DNA from 3 places in the Streptomyces sp. NPDC059534 genome. Region 3 is predicted to be linked to each of the others. Evidence: riboswitches for the same ligand, from Rfam matches in the RefSeq annotation. Region 3 holds a riboswitch; each other region holds the start of a gene.
The links. Region 3 has a riboswitch for cobalamin ahead of ACFVZH_RS14075 (ribonucleoside-diphosphate reductase subunit alpha). Riboswitches for the same ligand answer to the same signal wherever they lie in the genome.

Region 1 (9,876 bases), on a different contig from region 3:
GACGCCCTCCACGTCCTCGCCCTGGACTGCGTACGCGACCCGGGCACGCTGCGGCTCGGTGCCGCGCCCGGCCTCCCCGACGAGGCGTACGCACACGACGGGCAGCTCACCAAGCGGTACGTGCGGGCCGCCACCCTCGCCGCCCTCGCCCCCGCGCCCGGCGAACTCCTCTGGGACGTCGGCGGCGGCTCCGGCTCCATCGGCGTCGAATGGATGCGGACCCACCGCTCCTGCCGGGCGATCGCCGTCGAGAAGTCCCCGGAACGCGCCGCCCGCATCACCCGCAACGCCGACACCCTCGGTGTCCCCGGCCTCCGCGTCGTCACCGGACCCGCACCCGCCGCGCTCGCCGGGCTGCCCACCCCCGACGCCGTCTTCATCGGCGGCGGACTGACCGCCCCCGGCCTCCTCGACGCCTGCTGGGACGCGCTCCCCGCCGGCGGCCGGCTCGTCGCCAACACCGTCACCCTCGAGTCCGAGGCGCTGCTCGCCGACCGCTACCGCCGCCACGGCGGCGAACTCGTCCGGCTCGCCGTCTCCACCGCCGTCCCCGTCGGCGGCTTCACCGGCTGGCGCCAGGCGATGCCCGTCACCCAGTGGTCCGTCACCAAGGAAGAGGAAGCATGACCGTCTACTTCATCGGCGCGGGCCCCGGCGCGGCCGACCTCATCACCGTCCGCGGCGCGCGGACCCTGGCCCGTTGCGGCGTCTGCCTCTACGCCGGCTCCCTCGTCCCCACCGAGCTGCTCGCCGAGTGCCCCCCGGACGCCGTGCTCGTCGACACCGCCCGGCTCGACCTGGACCGGATCATCGCCGAGATCTCCGCCGCCCACGCGGCCGGCCACGACGTGGCCCGGCTCCACTCCGGCGACCCGTCCGTCTTCAGCGCCGTCGCCGAGCAGATGCGCCGCCTCGACGCGCTCGACATCCCGTACGAGGTCGTCCCCGGCGTCCCGGCCTTCGCGGCCGCCGCCGCCGCGCTCAAGCGGGAGCTCACCGTCCCCACCGTCGGCCAGACGGTCATCCTCACCCGCATCGCCCAGCAGGCCACCCCCATGCCCGAGGGCGAGGACCTCGCCACCCTCGGCCGCAGCGGCGCCCTGCTCGTCCTCCACCTCGGCGCCCGCTACGCCGACCGGATCGTCTCCGAGCTCGTCCCCCACTACGGCGCCGACTGCCCCGCCGCCGTCGTCGCCATGGCCAGCCGCCCCGACGAGCTCGTCCTGCGCGGCACCCTGGAGGACATCGCCGACCAGGTGAAGGCCGCCGGCATCACCAAGACGGCCGTCATCCTCGTCGGCCGCACCCTCGCCGCCTCCGAGTTCCGCGACAGCCACCTGTACGACCCGGCCCGCGACCGCCACGCCTGCTGAGCCCGAACGGACACGCGGCGGGGCCCCGGGAAGTCCGATCCCCGGGGCCCCGCCGCGTGTCCGGGCCGCCCTACGCGTTCGGCCGCTTGCCGTGGTTCGCCTTCTTCTTCTTGCGGGCCCGACGCTTGTTGCCACGCTTCGCCATGCCGATTCCTCCCTTTCGATGGGGGTCCCTGCGCTGTCGAGCCTAGATTCGGGGCCGGGGACGCGCATGTCGGAGCCACCGTCTTGAATGGACCCGTGACCGTCTACGACGTCGCCCGGGCGCTGCCGGGCATCGAGGAACTGCGCGACCACAGCCGAGGGCTCGCGATGCTGGAGGCCGTGCTCTGCCCGGAGTGGGAGAGCCGCTACTACTCCTTCGACGCCCACTGGTCGGAGCACGAGCAGCTGGCGTCGATGAAGGACGGTTCGGGCGGCGAGTACACGATCGTCCTCTCCCCCGCGGGGGCGTTCGCCCGCGTCTTCGACCACGAGTCGCCGCTGAGCCCGTACGGGCCCCTCGCGGACGGGCAGACCTGGCCCGGGGTGCTCGACGGCGTCCCGGCGGCATTCCGGGAGTACCTGACGGAGCCCGCGTTCACGGACGAGGACGGGGTCCACGTCACCACCGCCTGCCTGTGGCGCGAGACCGCGGACACCGCCTGGCGCACCGGACCGGTCGAGTTCCCCGACCTGGACGGTCGCGCGGACCCGGACGGCTCCGCCGGCCTCCTTCACCTGCTCACGGACCGCTCGGCGACGGCGTACGCCACCTGGGCGTCCGACTACCACGAGACCCCGGTCGACCTCGAAGCCGTCCGTCACGTCCTCGCCCTGCGCCCCCTCACGCCCGAGGTCGTCGCCGCCCTCAACCCCGGTGTGGTCCTCGCCGACCTCGCGGAGGACATCACCGAGATCGACTACCCGGTCGCGCGGGACCTCGGCTGACTCAGGCGGAGAGGCGCTTCCACTCCGGCGCCAGCAGCGACATCACCGTCGCGTCCACCCGTTCGCCCTCCCACAGCAGGGCTCCGCGCAGGACGCCCTCCGGGGTGAAGCCGACCTTCTCGTAGGCGCGGCGGGCGCGGGGGTTGAAGGCGTAGACCTCCAGGGAGATCCGGTGGAGGCCGAGGGACTCGAAGCCGTATCCGACGATGAGGCGGGTCGACTCCGTGCCGAGGCCGCGACCGGTGCCGTCCGGGACGAAGGCGATGCGGAAGGAGCAGGACTCGTTGTCGGGGTCCCAGTCGTTGAGCACGGCCTCGCCGACGACCCGGCCGGTCGCCCGCTCCACGACGGCCAGGTCGAGGCGGTCGTCCCGCACGCCCCGGGAGCCGTACCACTTCCGCAGGGCCGGCTCGTCGAAGACGGTGTGACAGCCGGTCAGCCGCATCACCTCCGCGTCCTCGAAGAGGGGGAGCAGCGCGGGCACGTCCGCCTCGGTGACGGGGCGGAGGACCACCAGGCCGCCGGTGAGGGTGGGCTTGTACGAGAAGTCGGGCATCCGGGCATTCTGCGGGGCGGCCCGTACGGCTGTCCCCCGGTTTACGGCCCCGCCACCTCCGACCGGCCCACCACCGTGCCCGCGCGGTCGATGCAGACGACGTCCACGGAGACGGGGGCGCCGCGCAGGACCGCGAGGGCCTCGTCGCGGGCGCGGGCGGCGACCAGGTCGCCGAGGGGCACGCCGGCGGCCTCGCAGAGGCGGAGGGCGGCGAGGCCGGTGTTGGCCTCCGCGATCTCCGCGGCGAGGGCGTCCGACGCGCCGCCGGTGCGGGCGAGGGCGGCGAGGAAGGGCTTGTCGACCTGGGAGCGGGCGGAGTGCAGGTCGAGGTGGCCGGCGGCCAGCTTGGAGAGCTTGGCGAAGCCGCCGCAGAGGGTGAGCCGGTCGACCGGGTGGCGGCGGATGTACTTGAGGACGGCGCCCGCGAAGTCGCCCATGTCGAGGAGGGCGATCTCCGGCAGCTCGTAGAGGCCCGCGACCGTGCGCTCGGAGGTGGAGCCGGTGCAGCCGGCGACGTGGGTGAGACCGCCGGCACGGGCCACGTCCACGCCCCGGCGGATGGAGTCGATCCAGGCGGAGCAGGAGTACGGGACGACGACGCCGGTCGTGCCGAGGATCGACAGGCCGCCGAGGATGCCGATGCGGGGGTTCCAGGTGGAGCGGGCGATCTCGGCGCCGTTGTCGACGGAGACGGTGATCTCGACGTCGCCGGGTGCGCCGTGCCGGGCGGCGACCCCGGCGACGTGCTCGCGCATCAGCTGCCGGGGCACGGGGTTGATCGCGGGTTCGCCGACCTCCAGCGGGAGCCCCGGCAGGGTGACCGTGCCGACGCCCTCGCCGGCTCGGAAGACGACGCCGGAGCCGGGCGGCAGGAGCCGTACCGTCGAGCGGATCACCGCCCCGTGGGTGACGTCCGGGTCGTCGCCGGCGTCCTTGACCACGGCCGCCATGGCGGTGTCCGCGGTGAGCAGCTCGGCGGCCAGCGCGAACGCCGGCGTCTGCCCCTTCGGCAGCGTGATCGTCACGGGGTCCGGGAAGTCGCCGGTCAGCAGGGCGGTGTACGCGGCCGTCGTCGCGGCCGTCGCGCAGGCACCGGTCGTCCAGCCCGGGCGGAGACCGGTGTGCTTGAGTTGGGCCTCACGCCCGCCGCCTGAAGTCACGAAGAGGCTCCTGTGCACGTACTCATTCTCGGGGGGACCACCGAGGCCCGCGCGCTCGCCGGACTGCTGCACGGCGAGGTCCGGGTCACCAGCTCCCTCGCGGGGCGGGTGGCGAGCCCCCGGCTGCCCGAGGGCGAGGTCCGGATCGGCGGCTTCGGCGGCGTCGACGGGCTGGTCGCATGGGTGCGGGAGCACGCCGTGGACGCGGTCATCGACGCCACCCATCCCTTCGCCGAGCGCATCAGCTTCCACGCGGCCCGGGCGGCCGCCACCGCCCATGTTCCCCTGCTGGCGCTCCGCCGCCCCGGCTGGGTCCCGGGGGAGGGTGACGACTGGCGCTCCGTGGCGTCCCTGGAGGAGGCCGCCCAGGCCCTGGACGGCTTCGGCGACCGTGTCTTCCTGACCACCGGCCGGATGGGCCTCGCCGCGTTCGCCGACCGCCCGCAGTGGTTCCTGGTCCGCTCCGTGGACGCCCCGGACGCCCCGATGCCGGCCCGCACCGAGATCCTCCTCGACCGGGGCCCCTTCACCCTGGACGGCGAACGCGAGATCCTCGCCCGTCACCGCGTCGACGTCCTCGTCACCAAGGACAGCGGCGGCGCCGCGACCGCCCCCAAACTCACCGCCGCCCGCGAGGCCGCCCTCCCGGTCGTCGTGGTCCGCCGCCCGCCGGTCCCGGAGGGCGTCCCGGTGGCGACGACCCCCGAGGAGGCAGCCGCCCGGGTGCTGCGGGGGTGACCCGGCCGGCCTGGGGGCCCGGTGGCTTCACCCGTAGCGGCGGGGTGTCCAGGTGAGGGTGTGGCCGTCGGGCCGCCGTACCGCGCGGGTCTGCGAGGAGCCGACGAGGAGCAGGGTGCGCATGTCGACCTCGGAGGGCTCCAGGGTCTTCAGGGTGACGATGCGGACCGACTGCTCGGGGCCGCCGACGTCGCGGGCGACGACCACCGGGGTTTCGGGGGCACGCAGGTCGAGCAGGAGGTCGCGGGCGGCGGCCACCTGGTGCGTACGGGACTTGGACCCCGGGTTGTAGAGGGCGATCACGAGGTCGGCGGAGGCCGCGGCGCGCAGCCGGGCCTCGATGACGTCCCAGGGCTTGAGCCGGTCGGAGAGCGAGATCGTCGCGTAGTCGTGGCCGAGGGGGGCGCCCGCGGCGGCGGCGGCCGCGTTGGCGGCGGTCACCCCGGGGAGGACCCGTACGGGGACGTCGGCGTAGGCGGGTTCGCAGGCGACCTCCAGGACGGCGGTGGCCATCGCGAAGACGCCCGGGTCGCCGCCGGAGACGACCGCGACCTTCCGGCCGCGGCGGGCCAGGTCGAGGGCGAACTCGGCGCGCTCGGACTCGACCTTGTTGTCGGAGCCGTGGCGGATCTGGCCGGGGCGGAGCACCGGCACCCGGTCGAGGTAGGTGGTGTAGCCGACGAGGACGTCGGCGTTGACGAGCGCGCCGCGCGACTCGGGGGTCAGCCAGGGTGCCCCGGCCGGGCCGGTGCCGACGACGACGACCTCGCCGCGTTCCCGTACCGGGGGCTCCTGGTCGACGCGGGAGGGCAGGACGGCGACGGAGAAGTACGGGACGGACTCCGGGTCCACCTCGGACAGGGCACCGGTCCGCTCGCCCGTCATGAACGCCCGCTCCACGTACCGGGCGTCGTCCAGGCGGCCGGCCCGCTCCAGGGCCCGCTTCACGGTGGGGAAGGTGCGGCCGAGCTTCATCACGACCGCCGAGTCGGTGCCCGCGAGACGGGCCGTCAGCTCGTCCTCCGGCAGGGTGCCGGGGATGATCGTGAGGACCTCCTCCGCCTCGCACAGCGGCTCGCCGAGCCGGGCGGCGGCGGCGCTCACCGAGGTGACGCCGGGGATGACGGTGGTGTCGTAGCGGTCGGCGAGCCGCTTGTGCATGTGCTGGTACGAGCCGTAGAACAGCGGGTCGCCCTCGGCGAGGACGGCGACGGTGCGGCCGGCGTCGAGGTGCGCGGCGAGACGGGCCGCGGCTTCCTCGTAGAAGTCGTTCAGGGCGCCCCGGTAGCCGCCGGGGTGGTCCGTCGTCTCCACCGTGAGCGGGTACATCAGCCGCTCCTCGATGTGGTCCTCGCGGAGGTGCTCCGCGGCGATCGAGCGGGCGATGGAGCGGCCGTGGCGGGCCGAGTGGTACGCGACGACGTCGGCGGCGGCGATGGCCTTCACCGCGGCGACCGTCATCAGGTCGGGGTCGCCGGGGCCGAGTCCGACGCCGTACAGCTTTCCGGTCACGGTGGTCATGCCTGGATCTCCGCTTCGTGGGCGATCGCGTTGATCGCGGCGGCCGTCATGGCGCTGCCGCCGCGCCGGCCCCGTACGACGAGGTAGTCGAGGCCGAGGGTGTTCTCGGCGAGGGCGTCCTTGGACTCGGCGGCGCCGATGAAGCCGACCGGTATGCCGAGGACGGCGGCGGGCTTCCCGGCGCCCTTCGCGACCATCTCCAGGAGGTGGAAGAGGGCGGTGGGCGCGTTGCCGATGGCGACGACGGAGCCTTCGAGGCGGTCCCGCCACAGTTCGAGGGCGGCGGCGGAGCGGGTGGTGCCCAGTTCGGCGGCGAGGGCCGGCACCGACGGGTCGGAGAGGGCGCAGATCACCTCGTTGTCGGCGGGCAGCCGCTTGCGGGTGACACCGCTGGCGACCATCTGCGCGTCGCAGAGGATCGGCGCGCCGGCCCGGAGGGCTTCGCGGGCGCGGGAGACGACCTGCGGCGAGTAGGCGATATCGCGTACGAGGTCGGTCATGCCGCAGGCGTGGATCATCCGGACCGCCGCCTGGGCGACGTCGGCGGGCAGGCCCGCCAGATCCGCCTCGGCACGGATCGTGGCAAAGGACCGGCGGTAGATCTCCGCTCCGTCCTTCTCGTAGTCGAACATCCTGTTGCTCTCGCTCATCTCGTCGGGTTCGTGCGGGCGGTGGCGACCGCTTCGGTCAGGGAGCTGCGGGGGGTGGGGAGTCCGTCCACCAGATAGGTGTCGTCGCCGGTGGCGAGGACCTCGATCCAGCCGCCGTACGGGTGCCCGCAGCGGCGGGCGCACCCGGAGAAGTGCACGGGCAGCGGCCCGGCGGGCGCGGCGAGCGCGTCCGCCCGGACGTCGGCGAGGGACTTGGCGCAGCCGGGCCGCCCGGTGCAGGCGGTGACCCCCGCCCCGGGCGCCTCGGGCCGGGTGATGAGCCCGTGCCGCTCCAGCTCCCGCAGCCGGTCCGTGCCGGTGCGGGGTGCCGGGCCGGCCGCGGGGGCCGGAGCCACGACGACCACGCCGCGCCAGGGGGTGAGCCGGAGTTCGGCGGCGGGCAGCAGGGCCCGCAGCTGGGCGGCGGTCAGCCGGCCGAGCGGTGCGAGGACGTGCAGGGCGCCGCCGGGGAGCGCGCCGGGCGCGGGCGGCGGGGACACGGTGAGCGGCGGTACGGGGACGGGCTCGGCGGTGATGCCGGCCCGCGCCAGGGCCGCGGCCCAGTCCGGAACGTGCTCGTCGGGCAGTTCGCCCGGCCGCCAGGCCCCGTTCCCGGCGGCCTCGGCGGCGTCGAGGAAGGCGAGGGCGGCGGCGAGGGCGGCGCGGACGGCGTCGGCGGCGTCGATCCGGAAGACCCGGGAGCGGAGCCACAGCCGCACGGAGCCGTCCGCCTCTGCGACCAAGCTCACATCCCCGCCGAGCCCGGCGACCTCTCCGCACCCGTCGTCCAGGACGAACAGGAACCGTCCCGAAAGGGACGCGGCCCGCGGTTCGGCGCACAGCGCGGCGTCCAGCTCGCGTGCCCACAACTGCACGTCCGCGTGGCCGAGTCCGCCGAGGCCGGCGGTGGGCGAGGCGATGATGTTGCGGACGCGTTCGTGGGTGGGAGAGGGCAGCAGGTCAGCCTCGGCGAGCAGCTCGGCGAGCCGTGCCCCGCAGTCGTCCGCGAGGCCGCGCAGTTCCGCGTTGCCGCGCGAGGTGATGCTGATCCGCCCGTCGCCCAGGGTCTCCGACGCGTGGGCCAGGACCTCGGTCTGACGTGGCGTCAAGCGTCCGGCGGGCAGCCGCAGTCGGGCGAGCCGCCCGTCGTCGGCGGAGTGCAGGCGCAGCGCCCCGGGGCAGGCGTCGCCACGGTCCCGTATGCGAGGTTCGCCCGGTTCGGGCGCCGGGGGTGGGGTGGGCGGCATGGCGGCGAGCATACCCACGGGGAACCGGCCGACCACCGGGTGTGATCCGGCCGACTCCCCGGCCCGGCCCGGCCCGCCGACGGCACGATCTACTATGCAGACGGCATGGGGTCCCAGGACCCCGGGGAGGAAGCCCGGTGAGAATCCGGCGCGGTCCCGCCACTGTGAGCCCGGCCCGGTCGTGTTTCGGCACGACCTGGAACGGGTGAGTCAGGAACTCCCGCCATCCATACGACCACCCGGGGCGCGGACAACCCCGAGGAAGGCCACCGCACGCCATGCTTCTGCTGCTGTCGCACTCCGACACCGACCTGCTCAGCGCCCGGGCGGCGAACGCCGGCTCCGCAGGCCCGGTGGAGTACCGCTTCGCCAACCCCTCGCGCCTCCCCCTCGCCGAACTGTCCGCCCTCCTCGACGACGCCGAGCTGGTCGTCGTCCGCCTCCTCGGCGGACTCCGCTCCTGGCAGGAGGGGCTCGACGCGATCCGCGCCGCCGGAAAGCCGGTCGTCGTCCTCAGCGGCGAACAGGCTCCCGACGCCCAGCTGATGGAGGCGTCCACCGTCCCCGTCGGCGTCGCCACCGAAGCGCACGCCTACCTGGCGCACGGCGGCCCCGCCAACCTGGAGCAGCTGGCCCGCTTCCTCTCCGACACGGTCCTCCTCACCGGCCACGGCTTCGAGGCCCCGGCCGCCGCCCCCACCTGGGGCCCGCTGGACCGCACCCCGCGCCGCACCGACGGCCCGACCGTGGCCGTGCTCTACTACCGCGCCCACCACATGAGCGGCAACACCGCCTTCGTCGGCGCCCTCTGCGACGCGATCGAGGACGCCGGCGCCCAGGCGCTGCCGCTGTACGTGGCGTCCCTGCGCGCCCCCGAGGCCGAGCTCGTCGACACCCTCCGCACCGCCGACGCGATCGTCACCACCGTCCTCGCCGCCGGCGGCACCAAGCCGGCCGAGGCGCAGGCCGGCGGCGACGAGGAAGCCTGGGACGCGGGCGCGCTCGCCGCGCTCGACGTGCCGATCCTCCAGGCGCTGTGCCTGACCGGCTCGCGGTCCGCCTGGGCGGAGAACGACGAGGGCCTCTCCCCGCTGGACGCCGCCAGCCAGGTCGCCGTGCCCGAGTTCGACGGCCGGCTGATCACCGTCCCGTTCTCCTTCAAGGAGATCGACGAGGACGGCCTGCCCGCGTACGTCGCCGACACCGAGCGCGCGGCCCGCGTCGCCGGGATCGCCGTCCGGCACGCGCGGCTCCGCCACATCCCGAACGCCGAGAAGAAGCTGGCGCTCGTCCTCTCCGCGTACCCCACCAAGCACTCCCGCATCGGCAACGCGGTCGGCCTCGACACCCCCGCCTCCGCCGTCGCCCTGCTCCGCCGCCTCCGCGCGGAGGGCTACGACTTCGGACCGGAGGAGGACCTCCCGGGTCTGGTCTCCGGCGACGGCGACGAGCTGATCTACGCCCTCATCGACGCCGGCGGCCACGACCAGGACTGGCTCACCGAGGAACAGCTCGCGAAGAACCCGGTCCGCATCCCGGCCGCCGACTACAAGCGCTGGTACGCGACCCTGCCCGAGGAACTGCGCACCCACGTCGAGGAGCACTGGGGCCCGGCGCCCGGCGAGATGTTCCTCGACCGCTCCCGCAACCCGGAGGGCGACATCGTCCTCGCCGCCCTGCGCCGCGGGAACCTGCTGATCC
Region 2 (9,876 bases), on a different contig from region 3:
GACGAGCGGCGCGCCGAGGGCGCGGGGGCCGCCGAGGAGCCCGTAGCCGAGGGTCTGGTTGTCGTGGACGACGTCGAAGTCGCCGCGGCGGGCGGCGAGCATGCGGCGGGCCCGCAGGGAGAAGGTGAGCGGCTCGGGGAAGCCGCCGGTCCACATGGTGGCGACTTCCAGCGCGTCGATCCAGTCCCGGTACTCCTCGCGCTTCGGGGTCCGGAACGGGTCCGGCGAGCGGTAGAGGTCGAGGCTGGCGATCTCGGTGAGCGGCACCCCTTCGTCGAGCGTGGGGTACGGCTGGGAGCCGACGACCTCGACGTGGTGGCCGAGGCGGGCGAGCTCGCGGGAGAGGTGCCGGACGTAGACGCCCTGCCCACCGCAGAAGGGGTTCCCCTTGTACGTGAGGAGAGCGATCCGCAACGGTGCGTCACCGGCTGCGGTGACGCCCTGTCGGGGGCTTGCCTCTATGGCCTCAGCGGTCATGCGCGACCCCCTTCGAGCGTGCGTTTCGCCGGAGCGTAACCGCTCGCGCTAATCTAGAACAAGTTACAGACTTGATCGTTCTGGATCTTCTCGCCTGTCTTCCTGCCCACTCCTTGATCCTTCAAGGAGGACAGAATCTACCGGCAGGTAGCTCCGCCGTGAGAGCCGGAACAGGTGATTCGCGCCACGGCGGCCACGCCGCCATACTGTCGCTCCCCACCGCACGGAACGGGACCTCATGACCGCAGAGAACAGAGCGGACCACAGACCCGCGTCGCCGGCCCTCACGGAGCGCCAGGAGGCGCGGCGCCGCCGCATCCTGAACGCCAGCGCCCAGCTCGCGGCGCGGGGCGGCTTCGACGCCGTGCAGATGCGGGAGGTCGCCGAGGCGGCCGGCGTGGCCCTGGGCACGCTGTACCGCTACTTCCCGTCCAAGATCCATCTGCTGGTCGCGACCATGCAGGACCAGCTCCAGCACATGCACACCACCCTGCGGAAGCGGCCGCCCGCCGGCGCGGACCCGGCCGAGCGGGTCGCGGAGACCCTGATGCGGGCCTTCCGCGCGCTCCAGCGGGAACCGCAGCTGGCCGACGCGATGGTGCGGGCCCTCACGTTCGCCGACCGCAGCGTGAGCCCGGAGGTCGACACGGTCTCGCGGCTGACGACCGCGATCATCCTGGACGCGATGGGCGCCGAGCACCCGACCCCGAGCCAGCTCTCGGCGGTCCGGGTGATCGAGCACACCTGGCACTCGGCCCTGATCACCTGGCTGTCCGGACGCGCCTCGATCGCACAGGTGAAGATCGACATCGAGACGGTCTGCCGGCTGATCGACCTCACGGCCCCGCAGCCCGGAACGGTCTGACACGTCCCGCCCGCGCCCCCGACGGTCCACCGGCCGGAGGCGCGGGCGGCGCCCGATCAGGAACCCGCGGGCTTGGCGTTGCTCGCCGCGAGGGCCGCCGCGCAGTCCGGGCCGCCGTCGACGGCCACGAACATCACCAGCTTCAGCGGGCCCGCCGAGTGGTTGCTGGCCTGGAGCTGCCAGCTGCTCTTCTTCAGCGACTTGATCACCGAGCCGCCCGCGCCGGAGCTCCGCTCCTCGCTCCAGCCGCCCTTCGTCAGGGTCGCGACCGTGTCCGTGTACGACTTCGCCGGGTCGGCGGCCTTCTCGGCGTCCGCCGTCCAGCTGACCATGCAGTCCTTGGCCTCGGCCGGCACCTGCTCGCCCGAGGCGTCCTGCGCGAAGCCGGCCCCCGTCGCCGCGTCCGTCAGCTCCTTGGTGACCGCGGCCGCGTCCAGCTTCTCGTCGCTCGAACCGCCCGAGCCGCCCGCCGCGGAGGAACCGGCCGAGGACGAACCCCCGGACGCCGAACCGCCCTTGTCCGCACCGCCCTCGCTTCCGCAACCCGCGACCAGCAGCACCACACCGGCGGCCGCGGCCACCAACCTCGCCTTGCGCACGACACTCCCGAATACGCTCATACGAAGGCCCGTCGCCCCCGTGACCAAGGGCATAGTTTTGCACGTGGGAACGGGCGACGTACGCAAAGGCGCCTTCGGTCAAGGCCGTTCGCGGTCCTTCCCGAACAAGGAGTCCAACTCCTGTTCGGTGAACTTGTTCATGCACGCGTCCTCCGTCGCCTGCAGGGAGATCATGTCCACGACCAGCCCCTGCTTCACGTCGTGATGGCGGGCCAACAGCGTCCAGCCCCGCTTCTTGAGCGTGACCCCGACCATGGTGTCGCCCTCCTCGCCGACCTTCTCGACCTGCCGGTTCCCCTCGGTCCACGCCTGGCCGACCAGCGCGTCGACCGCCTCCTCGAAGTCGCGGCGCGACCCGTCGACGGGAGGGCCGACGTACTGCCATCCGGCCGTGCAAGCGGTGACACGCTCCTCGAGCCGCTCCCGCTCCGTGGACGGGGCGGGCCGCGGCGTGGAGCCCGTGCCGCCCGCCCCGCCCGGCCCCGCCAGGTCGGACTTCGGCAGCCCCGCCTTCTCGACGGCGCCCACGATCTCGGCGTGCACCGTCTCCCGGCCGAAGGCGGAACCCCCTCCCCCGGCGCCCGCGCCCGTCCCGCATCCCGCCCCGAGAAGCACCACCGCCGTCGCGCCCGCGACCGCCGCCCACCGTGTACCCCGACCCCGCATACCTGCCCCACTCCCTGTGTGTCCGCTGTGCCGAGGGAGTGTCACACACGCGGTACGCGCAGGTCACGGGCGTTGTCCGGCGGACGGCGGGGCGGGCGGGGCCGGCGCCGGGCCGGGGCGGGGCGGGGCCGGGAAGCGGCGGAGCCCCCGCCGCTTGCCCACCGCCTCCCCGCCGAGCCCCCGCCGCTTCCCCGGCTATTCCTCCGGCGGGAACACCGGCTCCCCGCCGTCCGCGACGGTGATCAGGATCGCCTCCACCGGGCAGCCCTCGGCCGCGGCGAGCAGTGCCTCGCCCGCGTCCGTCTCCGCCTCCGCCGGGTGGGACTGGCGGGCCGTGTCGAGACGGAAGCCGTGCGGGGCGTGGTCGACGCACATGCCGGAGCCGATGCAGACGCCGCGGTCGACCTCGACGCGCCAGCGGTCGCCCATCACGCGCCGCCCTCGTAGCCGGCCGGAAGGTGGATCATCTTGTGCTCCAGGTACTCGCCGAAGCCCTCGGGGCCGAACTCGCGTCCCAGGCCGGAGTTCTTGTAGCCGCCGAAGGGGCCGAGCATGTCGAGGCTGAAGGTGTTGACGTTGAAGGTGCCGGTGCGCACCCCCCGGGCGAAGTCGATGCCGTGCTCGACGTCGCCGGTCCAGACGCTGCCGCTGAGGCCGAAGTCGGAGTCGTTGGCGATCCGGAGGGCCTCGGCCTCGTCCCCGTACGGCAGGAGGCAGATGACCGGGCCGAAGATCTCCTCGCGGGCGATCCGCATGGAGTTGTCGACGCCGCCGAAGAGGGTCGGCTCGACGTACCAGCCGCGGTCGAGTCCGGCCGGGCGGCCGCCGCCCGCGAGGACCTTGGCGCCCTCCTGCTGGCCGATGCCGATGTAGTCGAGGGAGCGCTGCTGCTGGCGGCGGGCGACGAGCGGGCCGACCTGGGTGGCCGGGTCGAGCGGGTCGCCGACGACGAGGGCGCCCGCCGCCGCGGCGAGGGCCTCGGCGATCTCCTCGTACCGCGAACGGGGGGCGAGGATGCGGGTCTGGGCGACGCACGCCTGGCCGTTGTTCATCCAGGCGGCCGGGACGATCCCGGCGACGGCGGTCTCCAGGTCCGCGTCCGGCAGGATCACGGCGGCCGACTTCCCGCCGAGTTCGAGGGTGACGCGGGTGAGGTTGCGGGAGGCGACCTCCATGACCCGGCGGCCGGCGGCGACCGATCCGGTGAAGGACACCTTGTCGACGCCGGGGTGCCCGACGAGGTACTCGCTGACCTCGCGGTCGGCGGGCAGGATGCTGAGGACGCCCTCGGGCAGCCCGGCCTCGGTGGCGATCTCGGCCAGGATGTACGAGTCGAGGGGCGACTCCGGGGACGGCTTGAGGACCACCGTGCAGCCGGCGAGCAGGGCGGGCCCCAGCTTGGCGGCGGCGGTGAACTGCGGGACGTTCCACGGGATGACGGCCGCGACCACGCCGACCGGCTCGCGCCGGACCAGCAGCGGGCCGAGGACACCGCCGCGCCGCTCCTCGTACGGGAAGTCCCGGGCGACGGTGATCGCCGCGTCCCACACCATCATCGCGCCGAGCGCCTGGGCGAGGACGGACCACGAGTACGGGGAGCCGTTCTGCGCGCTGATGGAGCGGCCGATCTCCTCGTACCGCACCGCGATCGCGTCCTTGATGCGGCTGACGACCTCGATCCGCTCCCCGACCGTCATCCGGGGCCACGGCCCCTCGTCGAAGGCCCGGCGGGCGACCGCGACCGCCCGGTCGACATCCGCCTCGGAGGCGTGCGGGACGCGTCCGATGACCTCCTCCGTGTGCGGGGAGATCACCTCGATCACTCCGGTGCCCAGCGGATCGGTCAACTCCCCGCCGATGAACAGCTTTCCGTGCTCCACAAGCTCGGTCATGACCGCTGCCTCCCGAGGAGATGGATTCCCTGGACTTCCTGACGATGCCTCAGAACTGATACCAGTTCTAGTTATAGTGGGCAATGGTCGAGCAAGCTCCGTACGGTCTCGTAGAGATGAGGGCACATGACCCAGGTGACCGAGCACGGCGGAGGCGTCTGGTCGCTCCGGGTGCCCATCCCGGACAACCCGCTCGGCCACACCCTGGTCCACGTGCTCGACACCGACCGGGGTGCGGTGCTCGTCGACACCGGGTGGGACGACCCCGCGTCGTGGGCCGAACTCGCGGGCGGCCTGGAGGTGTTGGGTCTTTCGGTGCGGGACGTCCACGGGGTCGTCATCACCCACCACCACCCCGACCACCACGGCCTCTCCGGCCGGGTCCGCGAGGAGTCCGGGGCGTGGATCGCCATGCACGCCGCCGACACCGCCGTCGTGCGCCGGACGCGGAGCGCCGAACCCGGCACCTGGCTGGACTACCTCGCCCGCAAGCTCGCCACCGTCGGCGCCCCCGAGGACCACATCGCGCCGCTGCGGGCGGCCCGCGCGTCCGGCCGGATGCGGACGCTGCCGGGCCTGCGCTCCGCGCTCCCCGACCGCGAGATCGTCCCCGGCGAGCTGCTCGACCTGGCCGGCCGGCGGCTGCGCGCCATCTGGACGCCCGGCCACACCCCCGGTCACGTCTGCCTCCACCTGGAGGAGGAGCACCCCGCGCGGCTGCCCGGCCACGGCCGGCTCTTCTCCGGCGACCACCTGCTGCCCGGGATCTCCCCGCACATCGGTCTGTACGAGGACCCCGACGACGCCACCGGGGCCGATCCCCTCGGCGACTACCTCGACTCCCTCGAACGGATCGGCCGCCTCGGCGTCGCCGAGGTCCTCCCCGCCCACCAGTACGCCTTCGCCGACGCCGCCGGCCGGGTCCGCGAACTCCTCGACCACCACGAGGAACGCCTCACCGGGCTCCTCGGCCTCCTCGCCGCCCCGCTCACCCCCTGGCAGCTCGCCGAACGGATGGAGTGGAACCGGCCCTGGGACCAGATCCCCCACGGCTCCCGCAACATCGCCGTCAGCGAGGCCGAGGCCCATGTGCGCCGCCTCGTGAAACTGGGCCGCGCGGAGGCCGTGACCGGCACGGACCCGGTCACCTACATCGCCGTGGAGCCGGTCGCGCTCCCCGCCCGGCCGGCGGCGCGCCCCCCGCGGTGACCTGCCGCCTCCCCCTGAGTCGGTGCGGTGTGAGGCGTCTCGCACCGCCGGAGCGGAGGGCGTACGGGCCGGTACAGTGAGCGGGTCGTCATCATGCCCGTACGGGGGGAAGACCGGTGCGAATCCGGCACTGACCCGCAACCGTGAGCCGGTCCCCGCAAGGACCGGCAAGTCGGAATGCCCCGCCCGGGACGTGACCGCCGGCACCGTCGAGGAATACGGAGCCGGAGCCTGGTGCCCTTGAGGCGTGCCGGTGCCCGGCCGCAGGAGAGGGCCCCATGAACACCGTCCGCCGCAGCGCCGCCGCGCTCGCCGCCGCCGCCGTCGCACTCGGCGCCGCAGCCGCCGTCCCGGCCGCCGCCGCGCCCTCTCCGACCCCCTCGACCGGCACCCCCGCGACCGGCCTGTACGGCACGAAGGACCCGACGTACGACGGCGTCTGGCGCCAGTCGCTCGCCTTCCTCGCCCAGCGGAGCACCGGCTACCAGCCCGCCGACCAGGCCGTGGGCTGGCTCCTCGGCCAGCAGTGCGCCGACGGCTCGTTCGCCTCGTACCGCGCGGACGCGGCGACGCCCTGTGACGCCAAGACGATGCGGGACACCAACGCCACCGCCGTCGCCGTCCAGGCGCTCGGCGCCGTCCGCCGCCAGGCCGCCGCGCCCGAGAAGGTCGACCAGGCCGTCAAGGCCGGCAGCGCCTGGCTGAAGACCGTGCAGAACAAGGACGGCGGCTGGGGCTACGGCGCCGGCGGCGCCAGCGACGCCAACTCCACCTCGATCGTCGTCGGCGCGCTCGCCGCGACCGGGGAGAAGCCCGGCTCGTACACCTCCGCCGACGGCCGCACCCCGTACGACGCGCTCCTCTCCTTCGCCCTGCCCTGCTCGGACAAGGACGGCGCCGGGGCCTTCGCGTACCAGCCGGACAAGGCTGGCACGCTCCTCGCGAACGCCGACGCCACCGCCGCGGCCACCCTCGCCGGACTCGGCAAGAGCATCGCCGCCACCAAGGCGTCCCCCGAGCAGCCGCCGGTCTGCACCGACCTCACGAAGCCGACCGCCGAGCGGGCCGCCCTCAACGGCGCCTCCTACCTGGCGAAGGCCCTCGCGAAGACCGGCCACCTCACCACCCCGCCGATGCCGGGCGCCACCGACACGACCGAGAAGCCGGACATCGGCAACACCGCCGACGCGGTCGTGGCCCTCGCCGCGGCCGGCGCCGCCCAGGAGGCGGAGCCCGCCCTCGTGTGGCTGGAGAAGAACTCCGCCGCCTGGGCGAAGGAGAGCGGACCGGCCGCGTACGCGCAGCTGATCCTGGCCGCCCGCGCCACCGAGACCGACCCGCGCGAGTTCGGTACGGCGGACCTGGTCGAGCAGCTCAACGCCACCGGCCCCGCGCCCAAGACCCCCGACACCTCCGCCTCCTCCACCAGCGACGACGAGGAGTCCGGCTTCGACATCTGGTGGATCATCGGCATCGGCACGGTCGTCGGCGTCGGCATCGGCTTCCTCGTGAGCGGCCGCAAGAAGTGAGAGCCACCCGCAGGGCGGGCGCCCGGATCGCGGGCGCCGCGGCCGGGGCGCTGCTGACCCTGACCGCCGTCGCGGCCGCCCCGGCGCAGGCCGCCGGCTACCGCTACTGGTCGTTCTGGGAGAGCGACGGCGGCAAGCCCTGGGCGTACGCCACCCAGGGCCCGGCGACCGCCCGGCCCGCCGACGGCGACGCGATCGGCTTCCGTTTCGCGATCAGCCAGGGCACGAGCGACACCTCCCAGCCGGCCCTGGCCCCCGACTTCGCGGGGATCTGCGGGGGCGTGGAGAAGAAGGACGGCAGCAAGCGGATCGCCGTCGTCGTCGACTTCGGCGGCCCCGCGGACGCCCCGCCCGGCGAGCACCCGCCGGAGAAGCTGATCAAGGTCGGCTGCGCGGAGGTCCGCGAGGACGCGACGGGCGCGGAGGCGCTGGCCGCGGTGGCGAAGCCGCTGCGGTACGACAGCGCGGCCATGCTGTGCGGGATCGCCGGCTATCCGGCGCGGGGCTGCGGCGAGCAGGTCGCGGAGAACGCCCCGGCGTCCCCCGCGCCCACCGCTCCCGCGGCCGCCGCCCCCGGGCACGGCAGCGGCGGTCCGTCCTTCGGCGTGCTCGCCGGCGGGGCGGCCGTCCTGGCGCTCGGCGGCGCCGCGATCTGGAAGGCCCGCCGTCGCGGATGAGCCCCGCCCGTAGCCGCGGCACGTTCACGGCCCCGCACACGGACCGGCCCGCGCCGGGGTCCCGGCCCGCGCCGGGGTCCCGGCCCGCGTCGGGGTCCCGGCCCGGTCCGGGCTCCCGGTTCGCGGCCCCGGTGGCGACCCGGGCCAACGCGCTGCACGCCGGAGCCTGGTGGCTATGGGCCCTGGGCCTGGCCGTCGCCGCCTCCCGCACCACCAATCCGCTGCTGCTCGGGCTGCTCGTGGGAGTCGCCGGATACGTCGTGGCGGCCCGCCGTACGGACGCGCCCTGGGCCCGTTCGTACGGCGCCTTCGTGAAGCTCGGCCTGTTCGTCGTCTTCCTGCGGGTGGTGTTCTCGCTGCTGCTGGGCTCCCCCATCCCCGGCACGCATCCGCTGTTCACGCTGCCCGAGGTGCCGCTGCCCGACTGGGCGCAGGGCGTACGGATCGGGGGGCGGGTGACGGCCGAGCAACTGGTCTTCGCGCTGTACGACGGCGCCAAACTGGCGACCCTGCTGATCTGCGTGGGCGCCGCGAACTCCCTCGCCAACCCGGCGCGGCTGCTGAAGTCGCTGCCGGGCGCGCTGTACGAGGCCGGGGTCGCCGTCGTCGTGGCGATGACCTTCGCGCCGAACATGGTCGCCGACGTGGTCCGGTTGCGGACCGCCCGCCGCCTCCGGGGCCGCCCGACGGGCGGGGTGCGGGCCGTGCTCCAGATCGGCCTGCCGGTCCTCGAAGGGGCCCTGGAGCGGTCGATCGCCGTGGCGGCCTCGATGGACGCGCGCGGTTACGGGCGGACGGCGCGGGTCCCCGCCTCCGTGCGGCGCACCACGAACGTGCTGACCCTCGGCGGGCTGCTCGGCGTCTGCGCCGGCTCGTACGGACTCCTGGCCGCGGAGGGCGCCGGATACGGGCTCCCGCTGCTCGGCGCCGGACTCCTCGCCGCCCTGGCCGGCCTCCGCCTCGGCGGCCGCAGGACGCTCCGCACCCGCTACCGGCCCGATCACTGGGGCGCGCGGGCCTGGCTCGTCGCCGGCTCCGGTGTGGCGGTGGCCGTCCTCATGATCTGGGCGAACACCATCGCACCCGACGCGCTGCACCCCGGCGTCGTACCGCTGGAAGCGCCCGAGCTGCCGCTCTGGCCGGCCCTGTCGGTCCTCGTCGGCCTGCTGCCGGCCTTCGTCGCGCCCGTCCCCAAGGAGAGCACGTGATCCGCTTCGAGAACGTCTCGGTGACGTACGAGGACGAGGCCGAACCCACCCTCCGGGATGTGCGCCTCACCGTCCCCGAGGGCGAACTCGTGCTCCTCGTGGGTCCCTCCGGCGTCGGCAAGTCCACTCTGCTCGGCGCCGTCTCCGGCCTCGTCCCGCACTTCACGGGCGGCACCCTCACCGGCCGTGTCACCGTCGACGGCCGCGACACCCGCACCCACCCGCCGCGCGAGCTCGCGGACCTCGTGGGCACGGTCGGCCAGGACCCGTCCGCCCACTTCGTCACCGACACCGTCGAGGACGAGCTCGCCTACGGCATGGAGTCCCTCGGTCTCTCCCCGGCCGTCATGCGCCGCCGTGTCGAGGAGACGCTCGACCTCCTCGGTCTCGCCGAGCTCCGCGACCGTCCCCTGGCCACCCTCTCCGGCGGGCAGCGCCAGCGCGTCGCGATCGGCTCCGTCCTCACCCCCCACCCCAAGGTCCTCGTCCTCGACGAGCCCACCTCCGCGCTCGACCCGTCCGCCGCCGAGGACGTCCTCGCGGTGCTCCAGCGCCTCGTCCACGACCTGGGAACGACCGTTCTCCTCGCGGAGCACCGCCTCGAACGGGTCGTCCAGTACGCGGACCAGGTACTGCTGCTGCCGGACGGCGTGATGGGGCCGCCCGCGGAGGTCATGGCGGTCTCGCCGGTGCATCCCCCGGTGGTGGCGCTCGGGCGGCTCGCGGGGTGGGA
Region 3 (9,876 bases):
TCGTGGCCAAGCCCAAGGTCTCCCAGGCCCTGCAACTCACCTCGTACACCGAGGACATGCGGGCCCAGGGACTCGAACCGACCTCGCAGCTCCTCGACATCGGCTACGTCACCGCGGACGACACCCTCGCCGGCCTGCTGGACATCTCCCCCGGCGGCCGCGTCCTGCGCATCGAGCGGCTGCGGCTCGCGAGCGGCGAGCCGATGGCCATCGAGACCACCCACCTTTCGGCCAAGCGCTTCCCCGCGCTGCGCCGCTCCCTGGTGAAGTACACCTCTCTCTACACCGCCCTCGCCGAGGTGTACGACGTGCACCTCGCCGAGGCCGAGGAGACCATCGAGACCTCCCTCGCCACCCCGCGCGAGGCCGGGCTGCTCGGCACCGACGTCGGCCTGCCGATGCTGATGCTCTCCCGCCACTCCCTCGACGGTCAGGGCGAGCCGGTGGAGTGGGTGCGCTCGGTGTACCGCGGCGACCGGTACAAGTTCGTCGCCCGCCTCAAGCGCCCCAACGGCTGAGGCCCGGCGGCCGAGGCCCGGCCGGAGCACTCCACCGGCCGAGCCCGGCGGCCGAGCCCCGGCGCCCGGCACGCCCCGGCGGACGCTCCGGGACCCTGGCAGCTTCCGCCCGGCACGAACGTGACACCTCCGCGACGCCGCAGGTCGGCCGGCCGCTCCCGGCACCCGGGGCGGCGGCACCAAGTGACCGGGCGGAGGCTGCCACCCGATCCTCGATGACAGCGCGGGCCCGACGGCGTCAGCCTGGGGCTCCGCACACGAGGAGACGATCATGGAGTACACCACCCTCGGGGGTCCGTCCGGCCCGCGAGTGAGCACCCTCTGTCTGGGCACCCTGCCGTTCGGCACCCGGATCGACGAGGCGGCGACCTTCGCCGTCCTGGACCGCTTCCACGAGGCCGGCGGGACGTTCATCGACACGGCGAACACCTACGCCTTCTGGGAGCCCGGCGCGACCGGCGCCGAGAGCGAGCTGGTCATCGGCCGGTGGCTGCGCAGCCGGGGCGTACGGGACGAGATGGTGCTCGCCACCAAGGTCGGCGCGCTGCCCGACCCGCCCGGCTCGGCCTGGCCGGAATGCGCGGAGGGGCTGTCCGCCCCGGTGCTGCGCCGCCAGGTGGAGGAGAGCCTGCGGAATCTGGGCACGGACCGGATCGACCTCTACTACGCGCACATCGACGACCGGTCGACCCCGGTCGCGGAGACGATGGGCGCGTTCGGCGAGCTGGTGGCGGCGGGGAAGATCGGCCGGGCGGGCTGCTCGAACTTCGCGGCCTGGCGGGTCGAGGAGTCGCGGGGCGCGGCGGCGGCCGCGGGGGTGCCGGACTACGCGGCCGTGCAGCAGCGGTACACGTATCTGCGGCCGCGGCCCGGGGCGGAGTTCGGGGTGAACCCGCACGCCTCCGAGGAGCTGCTCGACTATCTGGGGACCCGGCCCGAGCTGACCTTCGTGGCGTACACGACGCAGCTGACCGGCGCGTACACGGATCCGCGCAAGGAGATACCCGAGCAGTACCGGCACGGGGGTTCGCGGCGGCGGCTCGCGGTCCTCGCCGAGGTCGCGAAGGAGCTGGGCCTCACCGCGAACCAGGTGGTGCTGGCGTGGGCGCTGGGTGGCGGGCTCCCGGTGCTGCCGGTGGTCGGGGCGAGTTCGGCGGTTCAGCTGGACGAGTCGCTGGAGGCGGTGGGCGTACGGCTGGACGACGGGATCAGGCGGCGGCTGGACCAGGCCGACTGACCGACCCCGCCCCTTTATTGGTCTAGACCTGAACGGGTGTCCCCTCTAGCATCGTCGCGGCACGGACAGCGACGAGGGGAGGCGCCGGATGCTGGAGGCGCTCGGCATAGCGGAGCAGCCGGAGGCCGTCTACCGGCTCCTCCTGGAGCGGCCCGGGTGCGGCCCGGCCGAGCTGGCGGAACGTCTCGGCCGCACCGAACCGGAGGTCCGCGAGGCCCTCGCCCGCCTCGCCGACCTCGGACTCGTCCGCGTCGACGCCGCCACCGGCACGGCCGAACCCTTCACCCCGGACGTCGGCTTCTCCTTCCTGCTCTCCCGCGCCGAGGCCGAACTCGGCCGGAGCAGACGCCGGTTCGAGCAGGCGGGCCGGGCGGTGGCCGGCATCCTCGCCTCGTACGGCGACCGCCCCGGCGCCGGCGTCCGGCACGACCTGGTCGACCGCATCACCGGCCTCGACCAGGTCCGCGAACGCCTGGAGGACCTGGCGGCCAACGCCCGCACCGAATGCCTCTCGCTGCTCACCGGCGGGGCGCAGCTGCCCGACACGATGGACGCCAGCCGGCCCCTGGACCGACTCGCCCTGGAACGAGGGGTGCGGATCCGGTCGATCTACCAGGAGAGCTTCCGCAACGACCCGCCGACCGTCGACTACGTGCGCTGGTACCGCGACCTCGGCGGCGAGGCCCGGACCATGCCCGTCGTCCCGATGCTCATGGTGGTCGTCGACCGTGAGGCCGCGCTCGTCCCGGTCGACCCGGCGGACGGGCGCGCCGGCGCCCTGGAAGTGCGCAGCCCCGGTCTGGTGCACGCCCTCGTGGTGCTCTTCGACCGGCTGTGGGAGGCGGGCACCCCGTTCGGCGAGAGCCCGCGCCGGGACGAGCACGACCTGTCCCCGCAGGAGCGGGAGTTGCTCCTGCTGCTCGGCATCGGCTGCACCGACGACGTCGCGGCCCGGCGGCTCGGGGTCTCGCTGCGGACGGTCCGCCGGATGAACGCGGAACTGATGAACCGGCTGGGCGCGCGCAGCCGGTTCGAGGCGGGGGTGCGGGCGGCCAAGGAAGGCTGGCTCTGAGGAGATTTCCGAATAATCGGTTCCGTTATGCGGACGGGGGTTCCCTGCGGCGGAGGCGTCCCCTAGATTTCCCCAGCATTACCGAGGTGATCAGCGAGGGGACGGAATCGCCATGTCAGAAGCGACACAAGGGAAACAACCGACCATCACCCCCCTGAGGGTGGTGATCGCGCTCTGCCTGTTCGCCCCGTTCGTGGCGATGCTCTGGGTGAGTTCGTACGCGAAGACCGAACCGCTTTTCGCCGGCATCCCGTTCTTCTACTGGTACCAGATGCTCTGGGTGCTGATCTCCACCGTGCTCACCATGATCGCGTACAAGCTGTGGCAGCTGGACCAGCGTGCCCGCAAGGGAGGTGACGCGCGATGAAGGACGGCGTGAACGGCGTGGCGCTCGGCGTCTTCGTCTTCTTCTTCGTGGCCGTCACGGTCATGGGCTTCCTGGCCGCGCGCTGGCGCAAGGCCGACAATGAGCAAAGCCTCGACGAATGGGGCCTGGGCGGCCGGTCGTTCGGCACCTGGGTGACCTGGTTCCTGCTCGGCGGCGACCTCTACACCGCGTACACCTTCGTCGCCGTCCCGGCGGCCATCTACGCGGCGGGCGCGGCCGGTTTCTTCGCCGTGCCGTACACGATCCTGGTGTACCCGCTGATCTTCACGTTCCTGCCGCGCCTGTGGTCGGTCTCGCACAAGCACGGGTACGTGACCACCTCCGACTTCGTCCGCGGGCGCTTCGGCTCCAAGGGCCTGTCGCTCGCCGTCGCGGTCACCGGCATCCTCGCCACCATGCCGTACATCGCGCTCCAGCTCGTCGGCATCCAGGCCGTCCTGGACGTGATGGGCGTCGGCGGCGGCGAGAACACCCACTGGTTCGTCAAGGACCTGCCGCTGCTGCTCGCCTTCGGCGTCCTCGCGGCGTACACGTACTCCTCGGGTCTGCGCGCCCCGGCGCTCATCGCCTTCGTCAAGGACACGCTGATCTACATCGTCATCGCGGTGGCGATCATCTACATCCCGATCAAGCTCGGCGGCTTCGACGAGATCTTCGCCAAGGCCGGCGAGGCGTACGCGCAGACCAACCCGGCGACCGGCAAGCCGCGCGGCGCGCTCGTCCCCGGCGAGGCCGGCCAGTGGACGTACGCGACGCTCGCGCTCGGCTCGGCGCTCGCGCTCTTCATGTACCCGCACTCGATCACGGCGACGCTGTCGTCCCGGAGCCGCGAGGTCATCCGCCGCAACACCACGATCCTGCCGCTGTACTCCCTGATGCTGGGCCTGCTCGCGCTGCTCGGCTTCATGGCGATCGCCGCCGGGATCAAGGTCAAGAACGGCCAGCTCGCCATCCCGCAGCTCTTCGAGACGATGTTCCCCGACTGGTTCGCGGGTGTCGCCTTCGCGGCGATCGGCATCGGCGCGCTCGTCCCGGCGGCCATCATGTCGATCGCGGCGGCCAACCTGTTCACCAGGAACATCTACAAGGACTTCATCAAACCGGACGCGACACCGGCGCAGGAGACCAAGGTCTCCAAGCTGGTCTCCCTCCTGGTGAAGGTCGGCGCGCTGGTCTTCGTCCTCACCATGGACAAGACCGTCGCGATCAACTTCCAGCTGCTCGGCGGCATCTGGATCCTCCAGACCTTCCCGGCCCTCGTCGGCGGCCTGTTCACCCGCTGGTTCCACCGCTGGGCGCTGCTCGCCGGCTGGGCCGTCGGCATGGTCTACGGCACGGTCGCCGCGTACGGCGTCGCCAGCCCGACCCAGAAGCACTTCGGCGGCTCCTCCGCCGAGATCCCGGGCATCGGCGAGATCGGCTACATCGGCCTCACCGCCTTCGTCCTCAACCTCGTCGTCACGGTCGTCCTGACCTTCGTCCTCAAGGCCGTCAAGGCCCCCGAGGGCATCGACGAGACCTCGCCGTCCGACTACACGGCGGACGCCGGCGACACCGGCGTGCGGACCGAGCCGCCGAAGGTCGGCGTCGGGACGCACTGACCCGCGGCACGGCCGTACGCGCAGGGGCCCGGGATTCTCCGCCAGGAGATCCCGGGCCCCCGCGCGTCGCCCGCGGGGGAGACTGGCCCCATGGACTTCACGATCAGGGCGGTACGGCCCGAGGAGCACGAGGAGCTGGGCGAGCTCACCGCGGGCACCTATCTGAACGACGGGCTGCTGAAGTACGGGGCCGAGGACTCGTACCTGCACGTGCTGCGGGACACCGAGCGGCGGGCGCGCGAGAGCGAGGTGCTCGTCGCCGAGGACGGCGACGGGCGGCTCCTGGGCGGGGTGACCTTCGCCCGGGGCGCCACCCCCTGGGCCGACATCGCGGTCGAGGGCGAGGCCGAGTTCCGCATGCTCGTGGTCTCCCCGGAGGCCCGCGGCCGGGGCGTCGGAGAGGCCCTCGTGAGGGCCTGCGTCGAGCGGGCGCGGGACCTCCCCGGCTGCGCGCGTCTCGTGCTCTCCACGGACGTCTCCATGGTCGCCGCGCACCGGATCTACGAGCGCCTGGGCTTCGTCCGCACCCCGGACCGGGACTGGGAGCCGATCCCCGATCACTCTCTGCGCACCTACGCCCTGGAGTTCTGAGCCGGGGCGGCGACACAACATGTGGGGGGTGCCAAGAGCGGCGCCCCCCACATGTATGCTCGTGCTCGCTGTCGACGCAGGGGAATCCGGCGCGAATCCGGAACTGTCCCGCAACGGTGTGCTTCGTGCGGATTCGTACGGAGTCAGTCCGAGGACCTGCCGCCAGCGCACCCGGTCCTTCCGTTCCGGGTGCCACTGACTTCCGGGCCTCGCGGAGTGGGCCGGTGGACACGGCGCGGCCCATGAACCGTTCGCGCCCCTGCCCGCCTTCCCCCGTCGCGGCCCCGGCCGAGCGAGGGAGAGCCCCCACGTGACCATCGCGCCCGCCGATCCGGCTTCGGCCGAGGCTTCCGCGGTCGAGAGCGACGGCCCCGGGACCGTGCTGCTGCGGACCCTGACCGACCTCACCGCCGATCTCCCCGACACCGACCCCGGCAAGGTCGCCGCCGCCGCGCTGCGCGGCCGCAGCGCCGCGTCGGACGAGGCGGAGCTGCGCGAGCTGGCCACCGAGGCGGCCGCGGGCCTGATCGCCGACGACCCGGCGTACTCCCGGCTCGGCGCCCGGCTCCTGACGATCACCATCGCCGACGAGGCGGCCGGGCAGGGCGCGGTCTCCTTCTCCGCCTCCGTCGCCGTCGGTCACCGCGAGGGCCTGATCGCCGACCGCACCGCCGAGTTCGTCGCGCTGCACGCGGACCGGCTCGACGCGACGATCGACGCGGCCGGCGACGACCGCTTCGGCTACTTCGGTCTGCGCACCCTCTACTCGCGCTACCTGCTGCGCCACCCGATCACCCGCCAGGTGATCGAGACCCCGCAGCACTTCATGCTGCGTGTGGCCTGCGGTCTGGCCGAGGACGACAGCGTCCGCGCGCTCGACGAGGTCGCCGCGCTGTACGGGCTGATGAGCCGCCTGGACTACCTGCCGTCCTCCCCCACGCTCTTCAACTCCGGCACCCGCCACCCGCAGATGTCCTCCTGCTACCTGCTGGACTCCCCGCAGGACGAGCTGGACTCCATCTACGACCGCTACCACCAGGTCGCGCGCCTCTCGAAGCACGCGGGCGGCATCGGGCTCTCCTACTCCCGCATCCGCGCCCGCGGTTCGCTGATCCGCGGCACCAACGGGCACTCCAACGGCATCGTGCCGTTCCTGAAGACCCTCGACGCCTCCGTCGCCGCCGTGAACCAGGGCGGCCGCCGCAAGGGCGCCGCCGCCGTCTACCTGGAGACCTGGCACGCGGACATCGAGGAGTTCCTGGAGCTCCGCGACAACACGGGCGAGGACCAGCGCCGTACGCACAACCTGAACCTGGCGCACTGGATCCCGGACGAGTTCATGCGCCGGGTCAACGCGGACGCCGAGTGGTCGCTGTTCTCCCCGGCGGACGTACCCGAGCTGGTCGACCTGTGGGGCGACGAGTTCGACGCCGCCTACCGCGCCGCCGAGGCCAAGGGCCTGGCCCGCAAGTCGATGCCGGCCCGCGACCTCTACGGCCGGATGATGCGGACCCTGGCCCAGACCGGCAACGGCTGGATGACCTTCAAGGACGCGTCGAACCGGACGGCCAACCAGACGGCCGAGCCGGGCACGGTCGTCCACTCCTCGAACCTCTGCACCGAGATCATCGAGGTCACGAACGACGGCGAGACGGCCGTCTGCAACCTCGGCTCGGTCAACCTGGGCTCGTTCGTGATCCCGGGAGCCGGCGGCGGGGACATCGACTGGGAGCGCCTCGACGCGACCGTCCGCACGGCCGTCACCTTCCTCGACCGGGTCGTCGACATCAACTTCTACCCGACCGAGCAGGCCGGGCGTTCCAACGCCCGCTGGCGTCCGGTGGGCCTGGGCGCCATGGGCCTCCAGGACGTCTTCTTCCAGCTGAAGCTGCCGTTCGACTCCGCCGAGGCGCGCGCGCTGTCCACCCGTATCGCCGAGCGGATCATGCTCGCCGCGTACGAGGCGTCCGCCGACCTCGCCGAGCGCAGCGGCCCGGTCCCCGCCTGGGAGCAGACCCGCGCGGCCCGCGGTGTCCTGCACCCGGACCACTACGACGTGGAGCTGAACTGGCCCGAGCGCTGGGCCGCGCTGCGCGAGCGGATCGCCACCGTCGGCCTGCGCAACAGCCTCCTCCTGGCCATCGCGCCGACCGCGACCATCGCGTCGATCGCCGGTGTCTACGAGTGCATCGAGCCGCAGGTCTCCAACCTCTTCAAGCGCGAGACGCTGTCGGGCGAGTTCCTCCAGGTCAACTCGTACCTCGTCGACGAGCTGAAGAAGCTCGGCGTGTGGGACGCCCAGACCCGGGAGGCGCTCCGCGAAGCCAGCGGCTCGGTCGCCGGCTTCACCTGGATCCCGGCCGAGGTCCGCGAGCTGTACCGCACGGCCTGGGAGATCCCGCAGCGCGGCCTGATCGACATGGCCGCGGCCCGCACCCCCTTCCTGGACCAGTCGCAGTCGCTGAACCTGTTCATGGAGACGCCGACGATCGGCAAGCTGTCGTCGATGTACGCGTACGCCTGGAAGCAGGGTCTGAAGACGACGTACTACCTGCGCTCCCGCCCGGCGACCCGGATCGCCCGCGCCGCCCAGGCCGCCGCCCCGATCCCCGTGCAGCAGGCGGCTCCCGACGCGGACGCGATCGCCTGCTCCCTCGAAAACCCCGAGTCCTGCGAGGCATGCCAGTAATGAGCTCCACCGAACAGAAGAACCTCCTCGACCCGGGCTTCGAGCTGACCCTCCGTCCGATGCGCTACCCGGACTTCTACGAGCGCTACCGGGACGCGATCAAGAACACCTGGACCGTGGAGGAGGTCGACCTCCACTCGGACGTCGCCGACCTCGCCAAGCTGACCCCGGCCGAGCAGCACATGATCGGCCGTCTGGTCGCGTTCTTCGCGACGGGCGACTCGATCGTCTCGAACAACCTGGTGCTGACGCTCTACAAGCACATCAACTCCCCGGAGGCGCGCCTGTACCTGTCGCGCCAGCTGTTCGAGGAGGCCGTGCACGTCCAGTTCTATCTGACGCTGCTCGACACCTACCTGCCCGACCCGGACGACCGCGCGGCGGCCTTCCACGCGGTCGAGGAGATCCCCTCCATCCGCGAGAAGGCGCAGTTCTGCTTCAAGTGGATGGACTCGGTCGAGAAGATCGAGCGTCTGGAGACGGCCGCCGACCGGCGCCGCTTCCTGCTGAACCTGATCTGCTTCGCGGCGTGCATCGAGGGCCTGTTCTTCTACGGCGCGTTCGCGTACGTGTACTGGTTCCGGTCGCGCGGTCTGCTGCACGGCCTGGCGACCGGCACCAACTGGGTGTTCCGCGACGAGACGATGCACATGAACTTCGCCTTCGAGGTCGTGGACACCGTCCGCAAGGAGGAGCCGGAGCTCTTCGACGACGCCCTCCAGCAGCAGGTCACGGACATGCTGAAGGAGGCCGTCGAGGCGGAGCTCCAGTTCGGCCGCGACCTGTGCGGTGACGGCCTGCCCGGCATGAACACCGAGTCGATGCGCGAGTACCTCCAGTGCGTCGCCGACCAGCGCCTCCAGCGCCTCGGCTTCGCCCCGGTGTACGGCTCGGAGAACCCGTTCTCCTTCATGGAGCTCCAGGGCGTCCAGGAGCTCACCAACTTCTTCGAGCGCCGCCCGTCCGCGTACCAGGTCGCGGTCGAGGGCTCGGTGGATCTGGACGAGGACTTCTAGCCCACGGCTGTACGAGGAAGGGCCCCGCACTCGGCGAGTGCGGGGCCCTTCTCCGTGCGGACGTGCGATCAGGCGTTCGGGACCGTCTCGTAGCGCGGGGTGCCCTCTTCCATCTGGCGCAGGGCGTCCTTGCGGTCGCGCTTGGACAGCTTGTCGATGTAGAGGAAGCCGTACAGGTGGTCCGTCTCGTGCTGGAGGCAGCGGGCGAAGTAGCCGGTGCCGCGGACCTTGATCGGGTTGCCCTGGGCGTCCTGGCCGGTGACCGCCGCGTAGTCGGGGCGGGCCAGCTCGGCGTAGGCGGTCGGCACGGACAGGCAGCCCTCGTTGGACTCGTCCAGGACGCGCAGCTCGGCCGGCAGCTCCTCCAGGACCGGGTTGCAGACGACGCCGACGTGCCGGGCGCCCTCGTCGTCCATGCAGTCGTAGACGAAGACCTTGAGGTCCACGCCGATCTGGTTCGCGGCCAGGCCCACGCCCTCGGCGGCCTTCTGGCTGGCGAACATGTCGTCGATCAGCTTCGCGAGCTCGTCGTCGAACTCGGTGACGTCCTTGCACTCACGGTGGAGCACGGGGTTGCCGACGACCGTGATCGGGCGGGCCGTGCCGCGCTCGCGGTAGGCGAGCTCACGCGCCTCGCAGTCCTCCGTGTCCACGACGAAGCCGTCGTTGATCGTCTGGTCGTCCGTGTCCTGCTGCGCCATGTCCGGCCGCGCCTTCCTGAAAACCCGATTCCGTCGGAGGACAGCCTACGGGCCCCGGGGGAA

Region 1: it holds a riboswitch for cobalamin, as region 3 does, so the genes downstream of both, cobN (cobaltochelatase subunit CobN) here and ACFVZH_RS14075 (ribonucleoside-diphosphate reductase subunit alpha) in region 3, are expected to answer to the same signal.
Region 2: it holds a riboswitch for cobalamin, as region 3 does, so the genes downstream of both, ACFVZH_RS02145 (prenyltransferase/squalene oxidase repeat-containing protein) here and ACFVZH_RS14075 (ribonucleoside-diphosphate reductase subunit alpha) in region 3, are expected to answer to the same signal.

Annotation. Positions count from the first base shown of each region.
Region 1 covers NZ_JBHWAQ010000011.1:79,137-89,012, reverse strand. The annotation lists gene cbiE (precorrin-6y C5,15-methyltransferase (decarboxylating) subunit CbiE) at 1-627, shown strand, start outside; gene cobM (precorrin-4 C(11)-methyltransferase) at 624-1,373, shown strand; gene ACFVZH_RS15925 (50S ribosomal protein bL37) at 1,444-1,518, opposite strand; gene ACFVZH_RS15920 (hypothetical protein) at 1,614-2,303, shown strand; gene ACFVZH_RS15915 (GNAT family N-acetyltransferase) at 2,305-2,859, opposite strand; gene ACFVZH_RS15910 (cobalt-precorrin-5B (C(1))-methyltransferase) at 2,901-4,019, opposite strand; gene ACFVZH_RS15905 (cobalt-precorrin-6A reductase) at 4,032-4,757, shown strand; gene ACFVZH_RS15900 (precorrin-2 C(20)-methyltransferase) at 4,785-6,278, opposite strand; gene ACFVZH_RS15895 (precorrin-8X methylmutase) at 6,275-6,928, opposite strand; gene ACFVZH_RS15890 (cobalamin biosynthesis protein CobG) at 6,925-8,187, opposite strand; cobalamin riboswitch at 8,266-8,417, shown strand; gene cobN (cobaltochelatase subunit CobN) at 8,454-9,876, shown strand, end outside.
Region 2 covers NZ_JBHWAQ010000002.1:8,543-18,418, reverse strand. The annotation lists gene ACFVZH_RS02180 (glycosyltransferase family 4 protein) at 1-477, opposite strand, end outside; gene ACFVZH_RS02175 (TetR family transcriptional regulator) at 716-1,342, shown strand; gene ACFVZH_RS02170 (hypothetical protein) at 1,399-1,941, opposite strand; gene ACFVZH_RS02165 (hypothetical protein) at 2,041-2,628, opposite strand; gene ACFVZH_RS02160 (ferredoxin) at 2,824-3,057, opposite strand; gene ACFVZH_RS02155 (aldehyde dehydrogenase) at 3,057-4,520, opposite strand; gene ACFVZH_RS02150 (MBL fold metallo-hydrolase) at 4,647-5,729, shown strand; cobalamin riboswitch at 5,795-5,934, shown strand; gene ACFVZH_RS02145 (prenyltransferase/squalene oxidase repeat-containing protein) at 6,008-7,258, shown strand; gene ACFVZH_RS02140 (SCO2322 family protein) at 7,255-7,935, shown strand; gene ACFVZH_RS02135 (energy-coupling factor transporter transmembrane protein EcfT) at 7,932-9,143, shown strand; gene ACFVZH_RS02130 (ABC transporter ATP-binding protein) at 9,140-9,876, shown strand, end outside.
Region 3 covers NZ_JBHWAQ010000009.1:136,440-146,315, forward strand. The annotation lists gene ACFVZH_RS14045 (GntR family transcriptional regulator) at 1-518, shown strand, start outside; gene ACFVZH_RS14050 (aldo/keto reductase) at 790-1,755, shown strand; gene ACFVZH_RS14055 (helix-turn-helix domain-containing protein) at 1,844-2,827, shown strand; gene ACFVZH_RS14060 (DUF3311 domain-containing protein) at 2,940-3,194, shown strand; gene mctP (monocarboxylate uptake permease MctP) at 3,191-4,816, shown strand; gene ACFVZH_RS14070 (GNAT family N-acetyltransferase) at 4,907-5,407, shown strand; cobalamin riboswitch at 5,456-5,586, shown strand; gene ACFVZH_RS14075 (ribonucleoside-diphosphate reductase subunit alpha) at 5,718-8,096, shown strand; gene ACFVZH_RS14080 (ribonucleotide-diphosphate reductase subunit beta) at 8,096-9,112, shown strand; gene def (peptide deformylase) at 9,181-9,813, opposite strand.